2 regions of the Amycolatopsis sp. cmx-4-54 genome follow, and region 2 is predicted to be linked to the other one. Evidence: riboswitches for the same ligand, from Rfam matches in the RefSeq annotation. Region 2 holds a riboswitch; the other holds the start of a gene.
What was found. A riboswitch is a leader RNA that binds a small molecule or an ion and turns the genes downstream of it on or off. The one in region 2 is predicted to bind glycine.
Positions count from the first base shown of each region.

Region 1: it holds a riboswitch for glycine, as region 2 does, so the genes downstream of both, gcvP (aminomethyl-transferring glycine dehydrogenase) here and gcvP (aminomethyl-transferring glycine dehydrogenase) in region 2, are expected to answer to the same signal.

Region 1 covers NZ_JAEBEJ010000007.1:183,905-187,309, forward strand. The annotation lists gene ACLJQ7_RS24255 (TetR/AcrR family transcriptional regulator) at 55-669, opposite strand; gene ACLJQ7_RS24260 (MerR family transcriptional regulator) at 967-1,548, shown strand; glycine riboswitch at 1,595-1,696, shown strand; gene gcvP (aminomethyl-transferring glycine dehydrogenase) at 1,867-3,405, shown strand, end outside.
Region 2 covers NZ_JAEBEJ010000006.1:120,798-124,202, forward strand. The annotation lists gene ACLJQ7_RS21105 (aldehyde dehydrogenase family protein) at 1-69, shown strand, start outside; gene ACLJQ7_RS21110 (3-oxoacyl-ACP reductase) at 72-839, shown strand; gene ACLJQ7_RS21115 (hypothetical protein) at 1,038-1,412, shown strand; glycine riboswitch at 1,580-1,673, shown strand; gene gcvP (aminomethyl-transferring glycine dehydrogenase) at 1,816-3,405, shown strand, end outside.

The sequences.
Region 1 (3,405 bases), on a different contig from region 2:
CACGGAACGCGCACCCGGGAGAAACCGCCACCCGTGCGAACGACCACTCACGACTCAGGCCGCGGTCGCCTTGACGAACAGGTCCGCCAGTTCCCGCCCGTACCGCTCCAGGTCCAGCTTCGGATCCCCCGCGAACTTCGCCGCGACACCGTCGATGGCCTGCGCGATCGACAGCGCCATCACGTCGGCCGCGAAGTCGCCGAAAGCGCCTTCCTGCTGTCCCTGTCGCAGCTGGCGTTCGAGCCGGCCGGTCCGGAACTCCTCGACCAGCGGCGCCGACATGAACCAGCCTTCGGCGTCCGAGCCGCTCGAACCCATCTCGACCATGACCCGCACCAGTTCCGGGTACGAACCGAGGAACGCGATCTCCGATTCGATGTAGCCGCGCAGCAGCCCGGCCCGGTCGGTCGTGCCCTGGATCCGCTCCTCGAGGAACTTGTCCTTCATGCCGGTCGCGGTGGTGACCACGGCCTGCATCAGGCCCGCCTTGTTGGTGAAGTGGTACGAGATGATCCGGGTGCTGGACAGGCCGGCCCGCTCCTTGATCTTCGCGAACGACGTCTTGTGGTAGCCGAGGTCGGAGATCGTCGCGATCGTGGCTCCGATGATCTGGGCCCGCCGGGCCGCCTCGGTGACCGACAGTCCCAGCTCCGCCTGGACCTCTTGCATGGCGGTCTGGGTAGAGGGAGTTACTTGCATGAGTAAAAAATAACACGGTTGAGTAAAACCCGCAACCGTGCCGCCGATCGGGGGACTGAGCTCGACAAGCCTCAAGAAGAGCTTGAGGTGGACCGCGCGTCGCGTTGACCGCTTTGCCGGACGCGCTTACCGTCAATGAAGGTGAATCGCCAAGGTGTGATTCGGATGTCTGGGGCATTCGTCTTGACGAGGAACTCCGGTGCGGACTCACGTGGGTTCGCGCGGCTTTGTTCGCCGGCCGCCAGGTCGGGCGAGGGGAGGCATGGCGTGGTCGAGGCTGGTAGCCCTCAAGAGCCGCTCGTTCCGGTCGCTGACGGCGAGCAGGGCGAGCTGTTCCCCGACTCTTCCCTCCCGGACGAACTCGTCGGTTACCGCGGTCCCGCCGCCTGCCAGATCGCCGGGATCACCTACCGGCAGCTCGACTACTGGGCCCGCACGAAGCTGGTCGCGCCGAGTATCCGCACGGCGCACGGCTCCGGTTCGCAGCGGCTCTACTCGTTCAAGGACATCCTCGTCCTGAAGGTCGTCAAGCGGCTGCTGGACACCGGTGTTTCCCTGCAGAACATCCGCGTCGCCGTCGACCACCTGCGCCTACGCGGCGTCCGTGACCTCGCCAAGGTGACCCTGTTCTCCGACGGCACCACCGTCTACGAGTGCACCTCACCCGAGGAGATCGTCGATTTACTCCAGGGCGGCCAGGGTGTCTTCGGGATCGCGGTCAGCGGAGCGATGCAGGAGATCAGTGGCACCATCCACGAGTTCCCGGCCGAGCGGGCCGACGGCGGCGTGATCGAAACGGTCACGCCGGACGAGCTCACGCAGCGCCGTAACGCCCGTCGCACCGGCTGATCATGAGGCCGCGCGGGCGACAGGGTAGGCTCACTTCCGCGGTCGACGAATCCGCGCGGGAGAGACCGAGCCGATAACCGTTGAGCTCGGCGCCGAAGGAGCAAGTCCTCCCCGGAACCTCTCAGGCACCCTGGACCGCGCGGAAGAGACGCCTCTGGAAAGTGGTTCGCCAGGTCACAGCCTGGCGGCCCCGCCGACGGTGCAAGCCCGGCTCAACACTCGGGCGAAACTCTCAGGCGCCCCCTCGGGGGTACGGACAGAGTGGGGAGGGCCAGGACAATCGTCCCGGCCCCACCCCCGCGTCTTGGGAGGTCCCCGATGGAGCCCGTTTCACTGGCCGCTCTGGAATCCGGAACCCCGTTCGCGGACCGGCACATCGGCCCCGGCCCCGAAGAACTCGCGCGTATCCTCGACGTCGTCGGCGTCGCCTCCCTGGACGAACTCGCCGAGCGGGCCGTCCCGGCGTCGCTGCGGGAGTCCGCGTCACCGCCGGATCTGCCCCCGCCCGCCACCGAGACCGGCGCACTCGCCGAACTCCGCGCGCTGGCCGCGCGCAACCGGCCGATGGTCCAGATGATCGGCCTCGGTTACCACGACACCGTGACCCCGCCGGTGATCCGCCGGAACGTGCTGGAGAGCCCGGCCTGGTACACCGCGTACACGCCGTATCAGCCGGAGATCTCGCAGGGCCGGCTCGAAGCGCTGCTGAACTTCCAGACCATGGTCTCCGATCTGACCGGCCTGCCGATCGCCAACGCCTCGATGTTGGACGAGGCGACCGCCGCGGCGGAGGCGATGACGCTGGTCCGCCGGGCGGGCAAGGCGAAGTCGAACCGGTTCGTGGTCGACGAGGACACCCTTCCGCAGACGATCGAGGTCCTGCGCACCCGCGCCGAACCGCTCGGTATCGAGCTGGTGACCGCGGATCTGTCCCAGGGCATCACCGGGCTCGGGCTCGGCGGCGACTTCTTCGGAGTGCTGCTGTCGTATCCGGGCGCGTCGGGCGTCGTCCGCGAATGGGACCACACCATCGCCGAGGCCAAGGCGCTGGGCGCGGCGGTGGTGATGGCCGCGGATCCGCTGGCGCTGACCCTGCTGCGGTCGCCCGGTGAGCTCGGCGCCGACGTCGCGATCGGTTCCACGCAGCGGTTCGGGGTCCCGATGGGCTTCGGCGGGCCGCACGCGGCGTACCTCGCCGTCCGGCAGGGACTCGAACGGCAGTTGCCCGGACGGCTGGTCGGGGTGTCGAAGGACGCCGACGGCGCGCCCGCGTACCGGCTCGCGCTCCAGACCCGCGAGCAGCACATCCGCCGGGAGAAGGCGACGAGCAACATCTGCACCGCCCAGGTGCTCCTGGCGGTGATCGCGTCGATGTACGCGGTCTACCACGGTCCCGAAGGCCTGCGCACCATCGCGAACCGCGCGCACCGGATGGCCACCGTGCTCGCGGCGGGGCTCGCCGAGAGCGGTGTCGACGTCGTGCACTGCGAGTTCTTCGACACCGTCATGGTCGCCGTCCCGGGCCGCGCGACCGGGATCGTCGCCACCGCCCGGGAACTCGGGGTCAACCTACGGCTCGTGGACTCCGACCACGTCGCCGTCGCCTGCGACGAGACGACGACCCGAGAGCATCTATCCCTGGTGTGGAAGGCGTTCGGGGTCGCGGTGTCCGATGTGGACTCGCTCGACGCGGACACCGCGGACGGCTTCCCACCGGATCTGCGCCGTACCAGCGACTACCTGACGCATCCGGTCTTCCACGCGCACCGCTCGGAGACGGCGCTGCTCCGGTACCTGAGGTCGTTGTCCGACAAGGACGTCGCGCTCGACCGGAGCATGATCCCGCTCGGCTCCTGC
Region 2 (3,405 bases):
GAACTCGGCCCGGACGCCGTCGATGCCTTCACCGAGACCAAAAACCTTTTTATCAGCACGGAGGATTAGGAATGGTTCAGCGTTTCGAAGGCCGCGTCGCGGTCATCACCGGCGGCAGCAGCGGCATCGGCCTCGCCACCGCGCGGCGGCTGGCGAGCGAGGGCGCGAAGGTCGTCATCGGCGACATCTCCGCCGAGGCGGGCAAAGCCGCCGCTGACGAGGTCGGCGGCCTGTTCGTGCAGGCCGACGTCACCGACGCCGAGCAGGTCGAAGCCCTGTTCCAGACCACTGTGGACACCTTTGGCTCGGTCGACGTCGCGTTCAACAACGCGGGTATCTCCCCGCCCGAGGACGACTCGATCCTCACCACGGGCATCGACGCGTGGGAGAAAGTGCAGAAGGTCAACCTGACCTCGGTGTACCTGTGCTGCAAGGCCGCCCTGCCGCATATGCGGCGGCAGGGCAAAGGTTCCATCGTCAACACGGCGTCGTTCGTCGCGGTGATGGGCGCGGCGACGTCGCAGATCTCCTACACCGCGTCCAAGGGCGGGGTGCTGGCGATGAGCCGGGAACTGGGCGTGCAGTTCGCGCGGGAGAACATCCGGGTGAACGCGCTGTGCCCGGGACCGGTGAACACGCCGTTGCTGAAGGAACTGTTCGCGAAGGACCCCGAGCGGGCCGCGCGGCGGCTGGTGCACGTGCCGGTCGGGCGGTTCGCGGAGCCCGAGGAGATCGCCGCGGCCGTCGCGTTCCTGGCGAGCGACGACGCCTCGTTCATCACGGCTTCGCAGTTCCTGGTGGACGGCGGCATCTCGGGCGCCTATGTGACCCCGCTCTGACGGCACGCATTCAGTGAGGGGTCAGTCAAAGCCGGCGCGTCGGTGCGCGGGCGTCGTGAGTGATAAGTGTCGTTCTAACGCTCCTTATCACTCACGACCCCCTCACTCGTCCCGGTGGCTGGGATGGCGGGCCGCTGACCTGCGCTGTAGTCCTGAGAGCGCGAAGCCAGCATCCAGGACCAGCCAGGAGGCCCCAGAATGACCCGGCAGATGAGTACCGCCATGCGTGACTGCATCGACCTGTGCAACGAGTGCCACGTCCGGTGCGAGAAGATGATGACGCGCTGCATGGAGATGGGCGGCGCGAAGCTCGGGATGATGATGGTGACCTGCGCGGACATGTCCCGCATGTCCGCCGACATGATGATGCGCTGCTCCGCCATGATCGCCGACCTCGAGATGATGCGCATGTGCGCGAAGATGTGCGGCCTCGCCTCCCAGATGATGCGCATGTGCGCCCAGGAGTGCGCCAAGACCGGTGACGCCGAGCTCGCCGACGCGGCCGACATGATGACGCGGTGCGCCGAGCTCTGCGGCACGATCACCGCCGAAATGATGATGGAGAACGCGTAACTCGCGTGATCAGACCCGTGACTCGCGTGATCGGAGGCGTAACTCACGAGTTACGCCTCCGATCACGCGAGTCACGGCTCCAAGCACGCAAGTGACGTGCTCGGCTGGAAGTAGACGCGCCTCGAAGACGCCAGGTACGGTGTGCGCACAACTTCAGACAGGGCCGTCGAGCTGGAGCGGGAGAGCCCCCACGAACGTGGTGGGGCACCGAAGGAGCAAACTCCCCGGAATCTCTCAGGTACCCACTACCGCTTCACGCGAGGCCACTCTGGAAAGCAGGCGCGCAAGTGCGTCTCACCCAAGGTGAAAGCCACCCTCAACGGTGGTGAAACTCTCAGGTGCCATGACAGAGGGGGAGTTCCCAGCGCACCGGTCTATCCGGCGCCTGACCCAAGGAGCTCCCTTGACCAGTACGTCCTTCGACGACCGGCACATCGGCCCCTCGGAGTCCGAGCAGGCCAAGATGCTCGCCGAGGTCGGCTACGGCAGTCTCGATGCCTTGGTGCAGGCCGCCGTGCCGTCCGCGATCCGGGTCACCCGCGACCTCGAACTTCCCCCCGCCGCGTCCGAAGAGGACGCCATCGCCGAGCTGCGCGCGCTCGCCGCGCTCAACAAGCCGATGACGCAGATGATCGGCCTCGGCTTCCACGACACGGTCACTCCGGCGGTCATCCGTCGCAACGTGCTGGAGAACCCGGCTTGGTACACGGCGTACACGCCGTATCAGCCGGAGATCTCGCAGGGCCGTCTCGAAGCCCTCCTCAACTTCCAGACCATGGTCTCCGAGCTGGCCGGTCTCACCACCGCGAACGCCTCCCTGCTCGACGAGTCCACCGCCGTCGCCGAGGCCGTCATGCTGATGCGCCGCGTGTCGAAGTCCAAGTCCAACAAGGTCGTCCTCGACGCCGAGTGCCTGCCGCAGACCATCGCCGTCGTCCGCACCCGTGCCGAGGCGATGGGCGTCGAGGTCGAGGTCCGTGACCTGCTCACCGGCCTGCCGGAGGAGTTCTTCGGCGTCGTCGTCCAGTACCCGGGCGCTTCCGGCGTGCTGCGCGGCGCGGGCTTCTACTCCGCCATCTCCGAGACCGCGAAGGCCGCCGGCGCGCTGTACACCGTCGCCGCCGACCTGCTCGCCCTCACGCTGATCACCGCGCCGGGTGAGTTCGGCGCCGACATCGCCGCCGGTTCCACCCAGCGCTTCGGTGTCCCGCTCGGATACGGCGGCCCGCACGCCGGGTACATGGCCGTCCGCGCCGGGCTCGAGCGCTCGCTGCCGGGCCGCCTCGTCGGTGTCTCGGTCGACGCCGACGGCAACCCCGCGTACCGCCTCGCCCTGCAGACGCGTGAGCAGCACATCCGCCGCGAGAAGGCGACGTCGAACATCTGCACCGCGCAGGTCCTGCCCGCCGTGCTCGCCGCGATGTACGCGGTCTACCACGGCCCCGACGGCCTCAAGCGCATCGCGACCCGGGTCCACGAACTCGCCGCCGGCCTGGCCGGCGCTCTCCGCGCCGGGGGCGTCGAGGTCGTCCACGAGGGCTTCTTCGACACCGTCCTCGCCCGCATGCCCGGGCAGGCCGAAGCGGTCGTCGCGGTCGCGCGCGAGAACGGGATCAACCTCGGCCTCCTCGACGCCGACCACGTCCGTATCGCCGTCGACGAGGTCACCACGTCCGCGATCATCGCCAAGGTGCTCAACGCGTTCGGCGTCGAAAACCAGGCCGAAAGCACTCAGGCGCTGCCCACCGGCCTCGACCGCGAGAGCGAGTACCTCACGCACGAGGTCTTCCATTCCCACCGCTCCGAGACCGCGATGCTGCGGTACCTGCGCAGCCTGTCCGACCTCGACTACGCGCTCGACCGCGGCATGATCCCGCTCGGCTCCTGCACGATGAAGCTCAACGCCACCACCGAGATGGAGCCGATCAGCTGGCGCGAGTTCGCGGGTATCCACCCGTTCGCCCCCGCTGACCAGGCCGAGGGCTACCACGTC